3 regions of the Exiguobacterium sp. RIT452 genome follow, and region 2 is predicted to be linked to each of the others. Evidence: riboswitches for the same ligand, from Rfam matches in the RefSeq annotation. Region 2 holds a riboswitch; each other region holds the start of a gene.
The links. Region 2 has a riboswitch for lysine ahead of D3D03_RS13110 (amino acid permease). Riboswitches for the same ligand answer to the same signal wherever they lie in the genome.

Region 1 (6,931 bases), on a different contig from region 2:
TTTCTAAAGATAACGTATTCCAAATAGGATCCATGACCGAATTGACGATGACTTGTCCGTGTAAACCGAAGAACCAAAACAATTGAACAAAGAAAATCGCAATCAATGTCGGGACGAGTCCATTCCCTAAATTGACAAGTGGTTTTTGAACGAGGTTAAAGATGAGATCGTGTAAATTGGTATTTAAAAGAGAGGTGACGGCGATATTGATTCCGAGGAAAATCGTAAGTGTCAACAATGCTGGAACGAGCGCTGAAAAAGACTTGGCAACGGCTGTCGGAACACCGGCCGGCATTTTGATTGTCCAGTTTTTTTGAACGACGAACCGATAAATTTCTCCTGCTAAAAATCCGGTGATCATGGCAAGAAACATTCCTTTAGCCCCTAGACGATCTAATGGAATGACGTTTCCAACAGGATCGGCGACGTTCTCTACTGCGACAAAAAAAGGAGTGAGTAATAAAAAGGAAACAAGGGCGATGACTCCACCGAATACGGCTTCTACGTCATAACTTTTTGAAAGATAATAGCCGATTCCAAAGACAACAAACAATGACATGATTCCCATGGTCGCCGATGGTGCATTTCCAAGAGAGGTCTTGAATGCATCGAGTACACCGGGTGACATGAATTTATCGAGAAACGGTAGATTCGCCACGACGACGACCAAAGAACCAAACATCGTAATCGGAAAAGCAAGCATGAATGCATCGCGTAACGTCTGCAGGTAACGACTGTTATTTAAAAATGCCGCCATCGGCATCAAGAAACGACTCAACAGATCAAACCACTTACTATTCTCAGTCATTTCGAACACTCCTTTTTATTTTTTAGAAAACTTGTGTTCCATCAATTCAATGAGTCCGGATGTTAAATCAAGCATGGTTTGTGTCGACATCAAATGATCCTCTGCATGCAACAACAAAAGTGACAGTGTCGTCGGTTCGCCGTTTGCTTCTTTTTGAACTTGCCCAAAGTGAACCTGGTGCGCTTCTTGCAACTGGGCACGCGCATCTGATAACAAATGCTCGAATTCTTCAAACGACCCGTCTTTATAAATTTCAATCGCTTCCCGAATCGTACTTCTTGCATTTCCGCTGTGCAAAATCATCATGAAGGCCACTTGCTCCATCGTCTGTTCGTTAGTTGGCATATCATTCACCCCATCAATTTTACGGCTTGTTCGTAGGCCGCTTTCCCGTCAGCCATTCCGTACGCCATCATGTCAATGACTTCGACCGGCTTATCTGTTGCTTGTTGAAACTTTGATAATAAAAAGCGCATCTGTGGTCCAATCAAAATGACATCTGCTCCTTCGATTTCTTTCATCGCTTGATCTTGACCCACCGCCCAAATCTTTGCTTCTTCTCCGATTCCTTTTGCATGTTCCTGCATTTTTGTCACAAGAATACTCGTCGACATCCCTGAGCTGCACGCTAACATGATTTTTTTCATTCCAAACATCCTCTCTGATTTGAAATCGCTTACAACTTTGATTATACGGATTTATCCTTTCATGTCTATACTTGATAATTATTTTGTTTATTTTTATTTTTTAAAAGTGTAGAGTTGTTTTTGATAACAGATCAAAGGAGGAGTATGCATGAACGAGCCGATTGTTTTCAAACCCCTTACAAAAGAACGTATTTGGGGTGGTCAGCAGCTTAAACAGCATGGTTTTGTCATATCAGATGATCAAAAAACAGGAGAAGCTTGGACACTTTCTAGTCATGAAAATGGAGTGACCCTGGTTCAATGCGGTCAATTTTCCGGGTTTTCTTTAAAGGAATTGTGGTCAAATCACCCTGAAATTTTCGGGATGGACACTTCTTCCGAGTTCCCGTTATTGATGAAATGGATTGATGCATCCAGTCATTTATCCGTACAGGTTCATCCGAACGATACAGATGCCCAACGCCTTGAACAGCAGCCATTCGGAAAAAATGAGTGTTGGTACATCGTCGATTGTCCCAAGGATGCATCCATTATTTATGGTCACACGTTTCAATCACAAGCTGAATTTGATCAGGCGTTAGAGGAAGGAATCCTCCAGCACTATCTTCAATATGTGCCTGTTTCCAAAGGCGATTTTCTCTACGTTCCGGCAGGGACCGTTCATGCCTTGACCAAGGGATGCGTCGTACTCGAAATTCAGCAAAATTCGGATACGACTTATCGGTTATATGATTATGACCGCCTTGACTCTGCAGGTGTTCCGCGGCCACTCCATTTGGAACAGGCTCGGCAAGTCATTCAGTTTCCGCATTTTCACTACCATGAACCTCCTGTACAGCTTTCTCCGTTTCAAAAATCATTGACTCATACCCCTTACTTTTTTGTAGAAGAATGGACCGTTCGAGATCGTCATACGATTCCGGCACGTTCCTTTTTCCAAGTCATCACCGTAATCGAAGGAACGATTCGTCTGAACCATGATCAGTTCACAGCAGGTGCAACCATTCTTTTGCCCGCACAGACAGAACAGAAGATTTCAGGGAACGGTCTTGTGTTGTTGACCGGTCCTTCTTCTCACACGAAACGCCCCTTGCAAATTGGTGTAGATTTAGGAGGAACACAAACGCGTGTCGCCGCCATCGATCAAGAAACAGTGGTCAAACAACTTTCTTTTCCGACTCATCCTTCAGCAGGCCCGGCGAATACAATCAATCAACTCAAGTACGCCATTCAACTGTTCAAACAGGAATTTGACATCACAAGAATCGGAATCGCTGCACCCGGTCCACTGGATGCCAAAACAGGGTGCCTCCTCTCGCCTCCCAACCTTCCGGGTTGGACACGCGTCAACCTGACAGCACCTTTACACTCTGCATTTGATGTCCCTGTATCTCTTGAAAATGACGCCAATGCAGCCGCATTTGGCGAAGCACTTTTTGGTGCCGGGAAAAACTTCTCCTCGGTTTATTACGTGACTGTCAGCACAGGAATCGGCGGTGGTTACGTTTATGAAAAACAATTGATTCGGGGCGCCAATGGATGTGCGGGTGAAATCGGTAATACCATCATTGAGTTCTCCGGTTCTCCACATCCTGTACTGAATACAGGTTCGCTCGAAGGCTTAGCGAGTGGAACCGCGCTTCAGTTACGGGCACGTGAGAAACAAACATCCTCGATTGTCACATTATTAGAAGATCAGGAGGAAAGAACCCGTTTCATCGCGTATTTAGCGACGGGTCTGGCTAATATCATTCATACGGTCGATCCGGACGTCATCGTCATCGGCGGGGGTGTTACAGGATCTGCTGATTTGTATTGGGAACAACTGTTAGCGGCTGTCAAAGAACGTGTTTATCCGTCACTTCGTCCTAACATCAACATTCGGTTGGCAACACTGCAGGGTCATGCCGGCGTAATTGGCGCCGCCCACCTGTAATGATTCCGTATAGTGGATGAATCCTCTCTTTTTTTATAAGCAAAAAATCCTACATGATAAAAAAACAGACTTGAAACTATTTTCTGAAATATGATAAGGTTTTCTTATGAAAAGAATATGACTATTCTATCGATGAGGTAGAGGCGCGGTCTTAATGAGTACTTGATCTGAGGATGACAACAATGACGATCAACGAAAGGTGATGCCGCCGAAGTATCGTCATGTGTCAGACGTGACGAAGCTGGTCGAATTGGGAAATACCCGTTCGATTGCCATACGTATGTTGTATGGAGCGCTCCAATTCGGCTAAGAAAGACGCATCCAGCAAGGGTGTCGGCTTTGTTGCCGGTGCCCTTGCTTTTTTTCTGTGCAACGGGTCTCATCTTCTAAAAAAGGAGGAGGAACCACAATCATGGTCAACTATTCAGATTCCATCGTCGCACTTGCGCCGGCGGTCATCGCCATCGTCTTGGCGATTGTTACACGAAAAGTCGTCATCTCACTCGGTGTCGGTATTTTAGTCGGAGCGTTATTGCTTCACAGCTTCAATCCGATCGATACCGTTGTTTATCTCGGGAAAAATATCTTCAGTCTGTTTTGGGCAGACGGGGCTTTAAATGAATGGAACGTCTTATTACTCGTCTTCTTACTGTTACTCGGTGTCTTGTCGACACTGATTCAAACATCAGGTGGTGCCCGTGCCTTCGGCGAATGGGCAACAACACACGTCAAGACGGCGCGTGGCGCCCGACTCGCCGCTTTCGGCTTAGGTATCTTAATCTTCATCGATGATTACTTTAACAGTCTTGCCGTCGGAAACGTCAGTCGACCGTTAACGGACCGCCGCGGTGTCTCACGGGCCAAACTGGCGTATATCATTGATTCAACTGCTGCACCGGTCTGTGTCATCAGTCCGTTATCCAGCTGGGGTGCCTTCATCATCTCGATCATCGCCGGGATCTTGACGACACATTCGATCACCGATTACTCAGCGTTCAGTGCCTTCATGATGATTGTGCCGTTAAACTTCTATGCCATCTTCGCTTTGTTGCTGACACTCTACATCGCCTATACGGGAATTGCCGTTGGACCGATGCGGACGCATGAATTGCGTGCTTTACAAGGTGAGTTGTTTGACGCCAACAAAGGTACTCCGATGGGAATGGCGGAAGAGGTCAAAGAGCACGATAATGGAAAAGTCCGTGACTTGGTCGTCCCGATTATCGTATTGGTCATCGCGACCGTCACAGCTCTTCTTTGGACGGGTGCTCAAGCGCTTGCCGCTGACGATCGTCCCTTTACATTGATTGGTGCCTTCGAATCAACGGACGTGACACGTTCTCTTGTTGCAGGTGTCGTCATCAGTTTAATCGTTGCCTTCTTGATGTTGATCGGTCGGAAGATTCCGGCACGTGATTACCGCATCAGCATTTGGGCAGGAATGAAATCGATGTGGCCGGCGGTCGTCATTCTATTGTTCGCTTGGACGATCATCGCTGTCATCGGCGACATGAAGACCGGGGATTACCTTGCCAGTTTCGTCAGCAAATCCATTCCCGCTTCTTATCTGCCGTTCCTGTTGTTCTTAATCGCGAGTATCATGGCATTCTCAACCGGAACAAGTTGGGGCACATTCGGTATCATGTTACCAATCGGTGCTGACCTCATCATGGCGGTTGAGCCGAGTCTGTTGTTGCCAACACTTGCAGCAGTCCTTGCCGGATCCGTCTTCGGTGACCACTGTTCACCGATTTCCGATACGACGATTCTCAGCTCGACCGGTGCCGGATCGCACCATATCGATCACGTCACGACACAATTACCGTACGCGTTGATCGGTGCCGCAACGTCGGCTGTCGGATACCTCGTGCTCGGTGTCACCGGTTCGTCTGTGTTCGGATTCATCGGTGCGCTTGTCGCCTTCTTGATCTTCCTCGTCATGTTAAACGTTCTTTCACGACGCGGTGAAGTCCCGTCGCAACTTCGTTCGGAATAACGGAAGTCTGTGAAACGATCATTCTATTCAAAAAGCCGGACCGATGATTACATCGGATCCGGCTTTTTGCTATGGCTTTTTTGTTCAGACCATCAACGCGCAGACTTCGTTCGCAAAGGCGACCGGATCTTCAATCGGCAATCCTTCGATCAATAACGCTTGTTGATACATCAGTTTAGTATACCGTTCGAATTTCGGACGATCCTCGGCATAAGCCGTCTCAATCGCTTGGAACACATCGTGCGACGTGTTCAATTCGAGGATTTTCACGGCTGCGACATCTTGGTTGTTCGGCATCGATTTGAGGATTTTCTCCATTTCGATTGAAACCGCACCATCCGTCGCGAAGCAGACCGGATGTGACTTCAAACGTGTTGAAGCTTTGACCTCTTTCACCTGTCCTGCCAGTACGTCCTGCATCGCTTTGAACATCTCGACTTGTGTCTCCGTCGCTTCGGCTTGATCCGTCTGCTCGATGCCGAGATCGCTGCTCGTGACGGACTTAAATTCTTTTCCGTCGTAATTGAGAAGCATCTGAATCGCAAACTCATCAATCTCTTCCGTGAAGTATAGGATATCGAATCCTTTGTCCTTGACGAGCTCCGACTGCGGCAATTTATCCAACCGGTCCGTGCTCTCCCCTGATGCATAATAGATGTACTTCTGGTCTTCCGGCATCGCGGCGACGTATTCTGCGAGCGTCACCAGTTTTTTCTCTTTTGCTGAATGGAACAGGACGAGGTCTTTCACCGTATCCTTTTGCATGCCGTAATCATTGTAGATACCGAACTTCAATTGACGGCCAAAGGCTTGATAAAACATCTCGTATTTCTCCCGGTCGTCGCGAAGCAATGCCTCGAGTTGTGTCTTGATTTTGCTTTGAATGTTTTTGGCGATCAACTTCAACTGGCGATCGTGCTGCAGCATTTCACGCGAGATGTTGAGCGACAAGTCTTCTGAATCAACCATCCCTTTGACGAAGCTGAAATGATCCGGCAACAGATCACTGCATTTTTCCATGATCAAGACGCCGTTCGCATACAGTTCCAGCCCTTTCTCGAACTCTTTTGAATAATAATCAAAGGAAGGCTGTTCTGGAATGAACAGGATCGATTGATAACGGACGGCTCCATCGGCACTGATGTGAATGTGTTTGATCGGCGCATCAAATCCGTAACGTTTTTCCTGATAGAAGTTACGGTAGTCTTCATCCGTCAGCTCCCGTTTGTTTTTCCGCCAGATCGGGACCATGCTGTTGACCGTTCTCATGACTGTGACCGTCTCTGTTTCATCTGATCCGTCGACCGGACGTTGTTCCGTTTCCTCCATCTCGATCGGATAACGGATGAAGTCCGAGTATTTCTTGACGATACTCCGCAGGCGGTGCGGTTCCAGGTATTCATCGTAGTTCTCTTCGTCTTCGTTGGCTTTGATATGGAGTGTGATATCTGTTCCGACGGTCTCTTTTTCGACCTCTTCGATCGTATACCCGTCGACTCCGTGTGACTCCCATTTATAAGCGACGTCACTGCCAAACGGTTTCG
Region 2 (6,931 bases):
TGCAGATCAGGGACACTCGTCGTCGGGAACAGATTCCGGGCAACCGTCATCCGGGCGAGCTCGGAGATTTTTTTCGCTTCAGCAGCGGACGTATCCGGCAAGATGATTAAAAACTCTTCACCGCCGTAACGACCGACTAAATCGTCCGGACGGGCAAGAGAAGCAAGGGTTGTACCGAGTTGACGCAAGACATCATCGCCGGCATCATGACCATATGTATCGTTGACGTGTTTAAAGAAGTCGATATCGATTAAGACGAGTGAATAACCGTCTTCCGCAGAACCGACAAGGGATAAGGAATCATCCAGTCGACGGCGGTTGGCGAGACCGGTCAAGGCATCCGTCATCGCGAGTTTTTGTTGGTACTGAATGTTCTCAAAGTGGCGCCGGAGTTCCGTCAGTAACTGATACGTCACAAAACCGGCAATCAGATTAAAGAAGATATATGCTGCCGATACTTTAAAGAATGTCGACCAACTATGGGTCAACAGATAGATGGCGGGTAAGGAATACAAGATTCCGATGCCGATCATCAACTCAAAATTCCAAAACGTCATGCGGACGTAGCGTCTGACGACACTAATCGTGACAATAAATACGCTGATGACAATCGCTGAAAGAATCGCCGCATCGATTTGGTCGAGCGGTGTAATCGCAAAGCGTGCCCCGATGATCATCAGACCGGTGACGGCAGCGCTTGTTAATCCACCGAACATCATGGCGATGGCGACCGGAATAATTCGTAAGTCAACCCGTGCAACATCGATTTGAATGCTGTTGAACATTAAGAGAACAGCGATGAGTCCGGCGGCTCCTCCTAAGAAAAGTCGCGTTTTTACATTTGTTTTAGGGGTGATCCTCGGTTGGTTTCGAAAGGGTAGAAACAAAAGAGTGATCGTTGTGAACAGTAGACAAAAATTGATGATGAAATTATTCATGATGGACAACAAATCCTCCCAGCTCCTCGTAAACGCATTTCCGTAACATACTTCCAGTATACTCATTTTACTAACGGCAAGAAATGGAAAAATGTGAAGTAAAACAGGAAAAGTCGACAAAAAAGACAAAGTACACAGTCAAGTGAACTTTGCCTGAAAAATAAGTTAAATATTTTTTACACACAATTTTTAGGAAGAAACGGCTTCTTCATCCATCGTCAAAAGAATCTTATCGAAGACACGAACCATGACGTTCAGTTCCTCTTCCGTCAATGTACCAAACCGTTCCTGCAGGTATTTCCGGCGGACGACTTCAAGTTCACGAAACGCCGCTTCTCCTTCATCCGTTAAAGCAAGGACGATTGATCTCCGGTCATCTGTTGAACGGGTCCGAGTGACGAAGCCTGCTTTATACAGGCGATCGGTTAAAGCCGTTACCTGACTTGTCGCAAGCTCAAACTGTTCTGCGAGTAGAGTCGGACGTTGGGGACCATTTTCGGACAGGCTGCGTAAGATGAAAAATTCACTTCGCGTCGCGGTTCCTTCAAACAGTCGGTTCAGTTCACGACGTAATGTCCGGAGAATGACACGCATTTGTTCCTCTAATCGGTAAGTCAGTTGATCACGTTCTTGTGGCATTCAAGCAACATCCTTTCTCTCGGTTAACTTCTATTGTTTAGTGTACTAAAAATTACGGAATTTTACCATGAAGAGCCGTCAATTCAAAAAAAGAATTGACAATTTAAAGACGATTTGTGTAACATGACGAGGTAATCACGAAATTAATCACTAACTTAATTAGTTCTCACTCAACCAGTGGGATGGAGGTTGCGGTTCTTATGAGTACAGTTACGGATGTCGTCAAGCGGCAGATGAGGTGACTGAAAAGGAAGAATTGCCGAAATCAATCATCGCTTTGAAGATGATCGATTGGGATTAGATCAAACAGGTCTAATACTGTCACAGGTCAACCATGACTTGTGGGGAGCTATCTTTCACGACGGTAGAATGAGGCGCATCCTTTTACTATGTTGCGTTCTCATCTTCCTTCTGGAAGATGAGGGCGCTTTTTGTTTTTTTCAAAAAGTGTCCTCTCAAAAAAATCTAAGAAGAGAGAAGCGAATCACATGAATACTTTACAACCCCAAAGAAAACTTGATTCAACTGAAGAAGGCTTAAAACGTGGTCTGCAAGCCCGTCACATGTCGATGATTGCGATTGGCGGTGCCATCGGAACCGGACTCTTCATCGCATCCGGTGCATCTGTTGCCGCTGCAGGTCCGGGTGGTGCCCTGTTGTCATATGCTATCGTCGGACTGATGGTGTACTTCCTGATGACGAGTTTGGGCGAGATGGCAGCTTACATGCCGGTCGCCGGTTCGTTCTCGACGTACGGTGCGAAATTCGTCGATCCATCGTTCGGTTTTGCCTTAGGCTGGAACTACTGGTACAACTGGGCGGTTACGATTGCGGTTGAACTCGTTGCGGCACAAATCGTCATGACGTACTGGTTCCCGGATGTACCTGGTTTCTATTTCAGTGCCATTTTCTTATTGTTGATGATTGGTTTAAATTTCTTCTCCGTTAAAGGGTTCGGAGAAGCAGAATATTGGTTTGCGATGATCAAGGTCGTGACTGTCATCATTTTCTTGATTGTCGGTGTTGCAATGATTTTCGGTGTCTTCACATCGGAAGCACCGGTCGGCTTTAAAAACTTTGCATTAGGTGATGCACCGTTCGTCGGTGGTATTCCTGCCGTCATCGGAATTATCCTCGTCGCCGGGTTCAGCTTCCAAGGAACCGAACTCGTCGGAATCGCGGCGGGAGAGTCGGAAGATCCGAAAAAGAACGTTCCGAAAGCTGTTAAACAAGTTTTCTGGCGGATCCTGTTGTTTTACGTCTTCGCGATTTTTGTCATCGGGATGTTGATTCCGTATACAAGTCCGAACCTGGTTTCAAATGATATTACGGACGTAGCCGTCAGCCCGTTTACACTCGTCTTTGAAAAAGCCGGACTCGCGTTCTCAGCAGCTTTAATGAACGCCGTCATCTTGACGTCCGTCTTATCAGCCGGGAACTCGGGGATGTATGCCTCGACACGGATGCTGTACACACTGGCACGTCAAGGCGACGCACCAAAAATGTTTGCTAAAGTCTCGAAAAACGGTGTCCCGCGTAATGCCTTGCTCGCGACCGGAGCCATCGGTGCACTCTGCTTCCTGACATCGATGTTCGGCGGTCAAGTCTATCTCTGGCTGTTGAATGCCTCAGGTATGACCGGTTTCATCGCGTGGCTTGGAATCGCAATCAGTCACTACCGGTTCCGTAAAGGATTCCTTGCTCAAGGACATTCGTTAAGCGACTTGCCGTACGTTGCACCGGCATTCCCATTTGGACCACTGTTTGCCTTTGGACTTTGTTTCCTTGTCATCGTTGGTCAAAACTACGCCGCGTTCCTCGCGGATCAAATTGATTGGGTCGGAATCGCCGCGACGTATATCGGTATTCCGTTGTTCCTTGCCTTCTGGTTGGGTCATAAATTTAAAAACCGGACATCGGTTGTTCCTTATGCAGAAATGGATTTCCCGGAACATCCACGTCCATGATCAACAGTCATCCTTTTTAAAAGGATGACTTTTTTTGTATAAAAAAATCAATAGAATCAATATAATTCTGAAATATTGTTTTGTAGAGGTGATAAAAAGGAATCATATAAACAATTGTTTGGCTTAAAAAAGGGGAGAAGGGGAGAAAACAATGAATACATATGATTTAATTTTGACGCTGGGATCGGCAGCCTTTTTTATGGCGCTTGTCGCTTACGTCGCTTACCGGATGACGCGGGGAAAAACGGAAGGAATTGATGAATATTTTTTGGCGGGGCGCGGGTTGAGCGGCGTATTCATTGCCGGGTCTTTACTTTTAACGAATTTATCGGCAGAGCAGTTAATCGGCTTGAATGGACAGTCGTTCGTAGGCAATATGTCGAGTATGGCGTGGGAAGTAACGGCCGGTTTTGCAGCCATCATCATGGCGATTTATTTACTTCCGAAGTTTCTCGGGATGGGGATCTCGACGTTACCGGAGTTTTTGAGTCAACGTTACGATGAGACCGTACGGCGTATGACGGTCTTGCTGTTTTTACTCGGCTATATGTGCGTCACGATTCCTTCGATGCTGTATTCCGGAGGGATTGCCGTCTTACAACTGTTTGACGTACCGGCTTTGTTCGGTCTCGGATACACGGAGTCACTTTGGATTGTGATTTGGATTGTCGGCATTATTGGAGCCGTCTACGCTATTTTCGGTGGATTACGGGCTGTTGCTGTATCGGATACATTAAACGGCATCGGATTAGTCATCATCGGGTTTTTAGTGCCGATTCTTGGATTCTTTGCTTTAGGAGACGGCAATATGCTGGCAGGGATGAAACAAATCGCAACCGTCCATCCGGAAAAGTTAAATGCCATTGGCTCATCGGATGATGCGGTACCCTTTTTCTCTATTTTCACAGGGATTTTGTTCGCAAACTTATTTTATTGGTCGTTGAATCAATATGTCATTCAACGGGTGCTTGGCGCAAAGGATTTAAAAGAAGGGCAAAAAGGTGTGTTGATGACCGGTTTTTTAAAGTTATTAGTGCCGATTTTCATGTTGCTTCCGGGGATCATCGCGTTTCACTTGTATGGTGGCAGTTTGGCAAGCGGCGATTTGTCCTATCCGAAACTGATCACGGAACTCCTGCCGGTCTCCTTGATGGGCTTTTTCCTGGCAGTGTTGCTAGGTGCTGTGTTCAGTTCGTTTAACTCGTTGCTCAACAGCATTGCGACGTTATTCGTTCTCGATATCTATCAACCGGTGTTTGCCAAAGACGCTTCGGAAAAGCAGTTGATCCGGGTCAGTAAGATATTCGGAACCGTCGTGGCATTGATTTCGTTCATCGTCGCGCCTTTTCTCATGTATGCACCGGATGGTCTGTGGAGCTTAATTCGTCAGTTTACAGGATTCTTTAACATTCCGATTCTGGTCATTGTCCTGATGGGGATGTTTATGCGGACAATCCCGCCGATTGCCGCTAAAATCGTCATCGTGTTCCACGTCATTGCCTATTACTTCTTTGTGTTTGGTCTCAAACAGATTTTCGGATGGGATCACGGCATCAGCTATATTCACGGGTACGGCATTTTGCTTGTGATTGAAGTCCTGTTTATGATCGTGATGGGGAAATACCGACCGGCGACAGCGACCAAGAAAACGTACCGTCGCGGCAATGTCGAGTTGACGCCCTGGAAATATGCGATCCCGGTCTCGGTCCTGCTGACGTCATCCATCGTCTGGATGTATGTCTTATTTTCGAAAATCGGTGTCGCTTATCCGGATGGCATCGTATCGAATTGGTTCTGGCCGGTCACGCTTCTGTTGGTCGTAACAACAGTGATTTTGTGGCGGTATGCCTTGCAAGCATGGAATACGCGTTATGCGGAATATCTCGAGGAATATAAACGTGCGCAATAATGTCACTACGGGGTCGGGAAATCAAGTAAGATAAAAGAAAAAACGGAGGCGACCCCAGTGAATTATTGGTATCACTTTAAACGAGCATTCATCCCGATTGCGATTCTGCTTGTGACGTTAGCAATTTATCAGATGCTCTATCGCATGAACAACATCTGGTATTCGTTTGGTGGATTGATCTTAGTGTTTGTCGCGATTTATTTTGTCATGCGGCGCTTAAAAGCGAATCCCGAAGATTGACTGAGCAAGATAGTAGGGGAGTGGGACGGAACGCGTTAAAATAGGCATATACAGAGGAGGGGAAGCTAGATGGCAAAAGCAATATTCGCAGGTGGCTGTTTTTGGTGCATGGTCAAGCCATTTCATAAATATGATGGTGTCGAACAAGTCATTTCCGGTTATACAGGTGGTCATACAGAAAACCCGACTTATAAAGAGGTCTGTTCAGAAACAACAGGACATTTAGAAGCCGTAGAAGTTACGTATGATCCGTCTGTCATCACGTATGAGGAATTACTTGAAGTTTTTTGGCGCCAAATCGATCCGACGGACGGCGGCGGGCAGTTTAACGACCGCGGTCAATCGTACGAACCAGCCATTTTCTATGTTGATGAAGAACAAAAACAAGCAGCTGAACGTTCAAAAGCGGCGCTTGACGCATCCGGCCGTTTCTCACGACCGGTAGCTGTCGACATTCGTCCGGCGAAACCATTCTGGCCGGCGGAAGAGTACCATCAAGATTATTACAAAAAAAATCCGTTCCGCTATCAGATGTATAGTGTCGGCTCCGGTCGGGCGAAGTTCGTCAAAGAAGCCTGGAAGGATCAAGGCAAGGAACAGGAATTGAAACAACGTCTGACGCCGATCCAGTATAAAGTCACACAGGAAAACGGTACAGAACCGGCTTTCCGCAATGAATACTGGGATGAGGAACGACCGGGTCTTTATGTCGATATCGTCGATGGAACACCACTCTTTACGTCAAAAGACAAGTTTAACTCGAACTGCGGATGGCCGAGTTTCGCAAAACCGATTTCTGAAGACAAAATGGAAGTCGAACTCGACACGACGCACGGCATGACGCGGACAGAAGTCCGTTCCGCTAATGCAGACAGTCATCTTGGTCATATTTTTGATGACGGTCCAAAAGAGTTGGGTGGCTTACGCTACTGCATCAATTCGGCAGCCCTGCGATTTATTCCGTTAGAAGAGCTTGATACTGCGGGATATGGGGAATATAAAAAACACTTCGAATAATGAAGACAAAAGACAGCAAAGCGGATTCGTTTTGCTGTCTTTTTACGAATTTTAAAAAGGAGGGTTTTCCATGTTCACACGTGTATATGAAGAAATTCGACAGTTAACGATTGCAAAGGTGCTCGATTTTTACGATCACGAAATTCGGGGACTGGATGAAACTGCGCGGCAAGTGAAGTATCAAAAGATGAGTACCAGTCCGTTTCTTTTTTTCCGTGGCA
Region 3 (6,931 bases), on a different contig from region 2:
AATGGACTGAAACGATCCAAAGCCGTCTTGAGGACCGGTTGCGAAGTGTCATTCGAGCGGCGTTGCCGATTACAGCAACGGAATATACAGAAGCCGACGCTGTCCGATTACCGTTACGGAAAACACCGCAAGTGACGGGACAGATTCGAGTTGTCCAGATCGGCGAACTTGATTACAGTGCTTGTGGAGGGACACATCTCGGATCGACATCGGAACTGGAACTGATTTTATTCACGGGTCAGGAAAAAGTCCGGGGGAATGTCCGTTTGATGTATGTTGCAAAAGACCGCGCTTTCCGTTTGTTGACGGCTGAACGACGGGTTTTAACCGAGACGGCACGGGCATTGTCCGCGAAAAAGGATCAGGTCCACACCGTCGTCGAAGAACTCAAACAGGAGCAACTCCGGTTGAACCGTCAAATTGGACAAGCGGAAGATTTACATGTCACAACCGTTCTGCAACAGGTGTTGACTTCATCAGACCCCGTCTTGGTGTTGCACCATGAACAGGAAAACATCCGATTTTCCGAAAAGATGATGAAAGCCTTGGCAGAGGAAAAACGGACAGCGTTGATTTGGAATGAGACCGCTAAAAAATTATTGATGTGCAGTTCAGGACCGGTCCATCTCGGCAAATTTGCGAAAACCCACTTAAAACAATTTAATGGACGCGGCGGCGGAAGCGAAAAAAATGCCCAAGCCTTGTTTACGACGTATGAAGATGCAAGTGGCTATATCGAAGCATTGAAGGAGGAATTACATACATGACGGTAATTCAGGTAAAGACAGCAGAACAACAACAGGCAGTCCGGATGATTCGCGAGCGCGTTTTCGTCGAAGAACAAGGGGTGCCGCGCAATTTGGAATATGACACGCACGACGAAACGGCGATTCATCTTCTCGTTCTCGATGAAATGAATCGTCCCGTTGCAACGGGACGGACACGTCCCTATGACGAACAACGGATGAAGGTGGAACGTGTCGCAACCCTTGCTGCGACAAGGGGGAAAGGATACGGCGGCGAATTGATGCGGGCGATGGAACGGGTGGCTCGGAGGGAAGGGCGGACAATTTTGACACTCGGTGCCCAAGTCCAGGCGATTCCGTTTTATCAAGGTCTCGGGTATACAATCGTATCGGATGAATTTGATGATGCCGGTATTCCACACCGGACGATGGAGAAAAAAATTTAACGGTTATTTTATGAGAAATCCTAAAAAAGGGTTTCTTTTTTTGAAAGTTTATGTATATATATAATCCATAGTGAATTTTTATACAGACAGATACAGTCGATATCAAGGAGGAATCAGTAATGACAAAACAAAAATTGATTTTAGCGTATTCCGGTGGACTCGATACTTCAGTCGCCATCAAATGGTTAAGCAAGGACTATGATGTCGTCGCGTTATGCATGGATGTCGGTGAAGGAAAAGATTTGACGGTCATCAAAGAAAAGGCATTGCTTGTCGGAGCCGTTGAATCCATTGTCCTTGATGTCAAAGAGGAATTCGCAAACGAGTTTGTCTTACCGGCACTTCAATACGGCGCTCATTATGAAGGCGCGTATCCACTGATTTCAGCTCTTTCCCGCCCGTTGATCGCTGAAAAACTGGTCGAAGTCGCACATGCCCATGGTGCAACAGCAGTGGCGCACGGTTGTACCGGAAAAGGTAACGACCAAGTCCGGTTTGAAGTTTCGGTCGCCGCTCTTGATCCGTCACTCGAAGTCATCGCACCGGTCCGCGAGTGGAAATGGTCACGTGAAGAAGAAATTGCCTACGCAAAAGAAAACGATGTGCCGATTCCGATTAACCTCGACAGCCCGTATTCAATTGATATGAACTTATGGGGACGCAGTAATGAATGTGGGGTCCTTGAGAATCCGTGGACGGAGCCGCCGCAAGATGCGTACGCTTTAACCGTTGCACCGGAAGACGCACCGGATCAAGCAGAAGAAGTCATCATCGGCTTTGAAGCGGGCGTGCCGGTTTCCATTAACGGAACAGCATATCCACTCGCAAAACTGATCACAGAACTGAATATCATTGCAGGGGCGCACGGAGTCGGTCGGATTGATCACGTCGAGAACCGTCTTGTCGGGATCAAGTCACGTGAAGTCTATGAATGCCCGGGCGCAACGGTTTTACTCAAAGCGCATGCAGCACTCGAAACGATTACGTTGACAAAAGATGTCGCCCATTTCAAACCGATTTTAAGCAAACAATATGCAGAAACCATTTATAACGGACTATTCCATGCTCCGTTAACAAAAGGACTCAAAGCCTTCTTGTCAGCGACACAGCAGGATGTGACCGGCGAAGTCCGTGTCAAACTCTATAAAGGGAACGCAAGCGTCACAGGACGTCAATCGGCTGTTTCGTTGTACGACGAGAAACTCGCGACTTACACAAAAGAAGATGCCTTTGATCACGAAGCGGCAAAAGGATTCATCAAACTGCATGGTCTAGCGATTGCGACACATGCGAGTGTTCATCGTCAGGAAGGCGTGAAAAAATGACGAAACTATGGGGCGGACGGTTTACGGAAAGTGCTTCCGCTCAGGCGGAGGCATTCGGCGCATCGATCTCATTTGATCAAAAATTGGCGGCTGTCGATTTACAAGGCAGCCTGGCCCATGCGCAGATGTTATACGAACAAGGGATTCTCGAGGAGACGGAATGGCAGCAAATCGAAGCTGGACTTAATCATTTACAAACGACGATTGATCAGCATGTCTATTCACTGGCCGATGAGGATATCCATATGAACCTCGAGCGGTTATTGACGGAACAGATTGGTCCTGTCGCCGGTAAACTGCATACAGCGCGCAGTCGAAACGATCAGGTCGCAACTGATCTTCATCTCTGGATGGAGCAGCATGTTTTAGAACTCCTGTCGAGTCTTCGCAATCTGCAATCCGTCATCACGGAACAAGCGGATCAACACGTCGAAACGGTCATGCCCGGCTATACCCATCTGCAACGTGCTCAACCGATTTCGCTTGCACATCACTTGCTGGCTTACTTTTGGATGTTTGAGCGTGATGCCGAGCGACTGACGGACAACTTAAAACGGGTCCGGATGTCACCGCTTGGTGCCGGTGCACTCGCCGGAACGACTTTCCCGATTGATCGGTTCAAGTCAGCCGAGTTGCTTGGATTTGAACACGTCTATCCCAACAGTTTGGACGCCGTCTCGGACCGGGACTTCGTCATTGAATACCTTGGCATCGCTTCGACGGTCATGATGCATCTGTCACGGTTCTGTGAAGAAATCATCATCTGGGCGTCACAAGAATTTTTGTTCATTGAACTGTCCGATGCGTTTTCGACGGGATCAAGCATGATGCCGCAGAAAAAGAATCCGGACTTCGCAGAATTGATTCGCGGAAAGACAGGACGGGTATATGGAAACTTGATGGGGTTCTTGACGACGATGAAAGCATTACCACTCGCTTACAATAAAGATATGCAAGAAGATAAGGAAGGCGTCTTTGATACGGCTGATACGGTTTTACAATCGGTTCAGATTTTTACCGGGATGCTCGAATCCGCTACGTTTAAGACAGAAGCGCTCAAGAAGGCGACAATGCAAGACTTCTCGAATGCAACGGAACTGGCCGATTACCTTGTCACAAAAGGCATTCCTTTCCGGGAAGCGCATGAAATCGTCGGCAAAGCCGTTCTGCATTGTGTCCAGACCAGCTGTTTCTTGAAGGATTTGACACTCGAGACGTATCAGACATTCCATCCGGTCATTACGGAAGATGTCTATCCGTTGCTCGATCCGGTTCAAGCCGTCGCAAGACGAGGCAGTTATGGCGGGACTGGTTTTAACGCTGTTCGCGAACAGCTGACCCAAGCAAAGCAGACCCTTCAAAAATCATAAAAATCAAAAAAAGTTTGGCAAATCACTGGATTTAACAAAAAATGTTTGCTATAACTGTAACTAACAACCGACAGATAGAGGCGCGGATGACATCAGTAGCAACACTTACAAAGGCAAGCATGCCAAGTGATGTGAAAGGGGAAATCCGCCGAAGTGAACAAGAAAATGCTTTTTCTTGGTTGCTGGTACAACGGTTAAGATCCGTTGTACTGCCGAAACCCACGTTTCGGAGCGCTATCTTACGTAAAAGAACGAATGACACTGTCATCGTTTGTCCGATCGTGATAACGACGGGCCGTAGGAACGCTCCTACCGGCCCGTCGTTTTTTTCTGTTTCGGGACAAAAGGAGATAGGATTGTGACAACTGTACTTAAATTTGGTGGTAGTTCGGTTGCGACTGTCGAACAGATTCAGTCAATTGCGAATTATTTGAAGAATCGGACGGATCAAGGAGAAAAATTAGTCGTCGTCGTATCGGCGATGGGAAAAATGACTGACTCATTGATTGCCCAAGCCCAGGCGATCACGGATCGACCGGAACGGCGCGAACTCGACCGTCTGCTTGCAATCGGTGAAGAACAGACGATTTCGTTGCTCAGCATCGCCTTGAACTCACTCGGGACAAAAGCCTTGTCCCAGACAGGCGCACAAGCAGGCATCAGTACGATGGGACTCCACACGAAAAGTAAAATCAAACAAATTGACGGCGAATTGCTCCGGAAAAAACTCGAGACCTACGATGTCATCATCGTCGCCGGTTTCCAAGGGGTCAATGAACTGGGGGACGTCACGACACTGGGGCGTGGCGGATCGGATACGACAGCCGTCGCACTGGCAGCCGTTCTCGATAAACGATGTGAAATCTATACGGACGTTGACGGCGTTTATACGGCTGATCCACGGATCCATGCCGCAGCACAGCCGATTCCACACATTTCATATGATGAGATGATGGAAATGAGTGCTCTTGGCTCCAAAGTCATGGAGATGCGGAGTGTCGAGTTAGGTAAAAAATACGGTGTACACATCTTTGTCGGAAAAACACTTGAATCGGAAAGAGGGACTTGGATCATGGAGGCAACGGAAACGATGGAACAAAAAGCGGTCACAAGTGTCAGTGTGACAAAAAACGTCATGACGGTATCGATCAAACACGTACCACAGACAAACTCAGCGGTCGCAGATATCTTTGAATTGTTGTCAGGACGTCACGTCAACATCGATATGATCAGTCAGACGACGTTTGACAGTGACATCTTCCTCTCGTTCTCGTGTCCGCTCGACGAAGAAGAGTTTTTGGAAGAAGCCTTGCAGGATATCATCAATCGTTTCCCGACCGTCAAAGTCGACCGTCATAACCAACATGCCAAGTTATCGGTCGTTGGAATCGGAATGCGTGACGCAACAGGCGTCGCTTCGAAATTATTTGCGACATTCCGGGCGGAAAACATCACGTTTTATCAAGTCACGACGTCAGAAATCAGCATCTCGTATACGATTGCCCAAGCCGACATCGAACGGACCGTCGCAGCAATCGCCAATGCATTTGATCTGTAAGGAGGAAACCATATGTATCATGTAGCAGTCATTGGCGCAACAGGCGCCGTTGGACAAAAAATGTTGCAAGTCTTGGCGGAACTCGACTTTCCGGTTCGTCAAATTTCAGCTTACGCTTCAGCCCGTTCTGCCGGGAAAACCGTCCAGTTCAAAGGGCAAGACGTTACGATTCAAGCATTATCGGAGCAAATCACAGAAGACGGCATCGATGTCGCACTGTTCGCAGCAGGCGGAACGATCAGTGAACAGTATGCCCCGTTACTCGCTGCAGCAGGAACACTCGTCGTCGACAACTCGAGTGCCTTCCGGATGCAGGCGGATATCCCGCTCGTCGTACCGGAAGTAAACCCGAAGGCAATCGGTCCGGACGATCGATTGATTGCCAATCCGAACTGTTCGACGATTCAATCCGTCGTCGCCCTGGCCCCGCTTCAGCAGTTTGGTTTACAGCGTATCAACTATACGACGTATCAAGCGGTCTCCGGTTCGGGTCAAAAAGGAATTGAGGATTTAGCTCGCGGCAGCCGCGGCGAAGAACCGGTCAATTATCCGCACCCGATTCACGATAACATCCTGCCGCATATCGATGTGTTCTTACCGAATGGGTATACGAAAGAAGAACAGAAAATGATTGACGAGACACGCAAAATCTTCCGCTTACCGGAGTTGCCGGTCAGTGCGACATGTGTCCGCGTCCCGGTCACGAACGCTCATTCCGTTGCGATCAACGTGACGTTTGAGCAGGAGACGACGGTCGAAGCAATCCGCGAAGCATTGCGTCAAGCACCCGGCGTCGTTCTGGTCGATGATGTCAGTCAAAATCAGTATCCGATGCCGCTTGACGCCAGTGGAACGGATGACGTATACGTCGGACGGATTCGACAGGATCAGAGTCTTGCGAACACCTTCCACATCTGGTGTGTCGCCGATAACATTCGAAAAGGGGCCGCTTCGAACGCCGTGCAAGTGGCGCGCCAAGCACTTGAAAGTTCAATCCATTCTTAAGAAACAGGGAGGAATCCGACATGTTTAAAGGAGCAGGAACAGCACTGGCAACACCGTTCACTTCAACGGGTGAACTGGATTTAACCGTATTTGAACAACTCATCGAACAACAACTCGCGGCAAACATTCAAGCATTGGTCGTCGGTGGGACGACAGGAGAAGGATCGACGCTGACGAATGAAGAGTTCGAGACGTTACTGAAAACGGCGGTCCGTGTGACGGCAGGACGCGTGCCTGTCATTGCCGGAACCGGAACGAACAATACAGCGCAGACGATTGAAAAGACACAAGCGGCGGAACGTCTTGGTGCCGATGCAGCGATGCTCGTGACACCGTATTACAACAAAACGTCACAAGCCGGGCTCGTAGCGCATTTCACGGCTGTCGCGGATGCGGTTTCGCTGCCGATCATGCTGTATAATGTCCCGTCACGTACGGGGGTGGCGATTTCAGTTGAGACTGCCGTGACGCTTGCGAAGCA

Region 1: it holds a riboswitch for lysine, as region 2 does, so the genes downstream of both, D3D03_RS09415 (Na+/H+ antiporter NhaC family protein) here and D3D03_RS13110 (amino acid permease) in region 2, are expected to answer to the same signal.
Region 3: it holds a riboswitch for lysine, as region 2 does, so the genes downstream of both, D3D03_RS11790 (aspartate kinase) here and D3D03_RS13110 (amino acid permease) in region 2, are expected to answer to the same signal.

The regions. Positions count from the first base shown of each region.
Region 1 covers NZ_QXJB01000003.1:85,291-92,221, reverse strand. The annotation lists gene celB (PTS cellobiose transporter subunit IIC) at 1-808, opposite strand, end outside; gene D3D03_RS09430 (PTS sugar transporter subunit IIA) at 824-1,153, opposite strand; gene D3D03_RS09425 (PTS sugar transporter subunit IIB) at 1,159-1,455, opposite strand; gene D3D03_RS09420 (type I phosphomannose isomerase catalytic subunit) at 1,604-3,391, shown strand; lysine riboswitch at 3,522-3,697, shown strand; gene D3D03_RS09415 (Na+/H+ antiporter NhaC family protein) at 3,804-5,387, shown strand; gene htpG (molecular chaperone HtpG) at 5,472-6,931, opposite strand, start outside.
Region 2 covers NZ_QXJB01000006.1:86,906-93,836, reverse strand. The annotation lists gene D3D03_RS13120 (GGDEF domain-containing protein) at 1-785, opposite strand, end outside; gene D3D03_RS13115 (MarR family winged helix-turn-helix transcriptional regulator) at 1,128-1,577, opposite strand; lysine riboswitch at 1,753-1,937, shown strand; gene D3D03_RS13110 (amino acid permease) at 2,066-3,544, shown strand; gene D3D03_RS13105 (solute:sodium symporter family transporter) at 3,696-5,453, shown strand; gene D3D03_RS13100 (hypothetical protein) at 5,511-5,693, shown strand; gene msrA (peptide-methionine (S)-S-oxide reductase MsrA) at 5,763-6,710, shown strand; gene D3D03_RS13090 (DUF2252 domain-containing protein) at 6,781-6,931, shown strand, end outside.
Region 3 covers NZ_QXJB01000005.1:41,232-48,162, forward strand. The annotation lists gene D3D03_RS11770 (alanyl-tRNA editing protein) at 1-767, shown strand, start outside; gene D3D03_RS11775 (GNAT family N-acetyltransferase) at 764-1,192, shown strand; gene D3D03_RS11780 (argininosuccinate synthase) at 1,312-2,517, shown strand; gene argH (argininosuccinate lyase) at 2,514-3,887, shown strand; lysine riboswitch at 3,955-4,132, shown strand; gene D3D03_RS11790 (aspartate kinase) at 4,246-5,445, shown strand; gene D3D03_RS11795 (aspartate-semialdehyde dehydrogenase) at 5,458-6,450, shown strand; gene dapA (4-hydroxy-tetrahydrodipicolinate synthase) at 6,471-6,931, shown strand, end outside.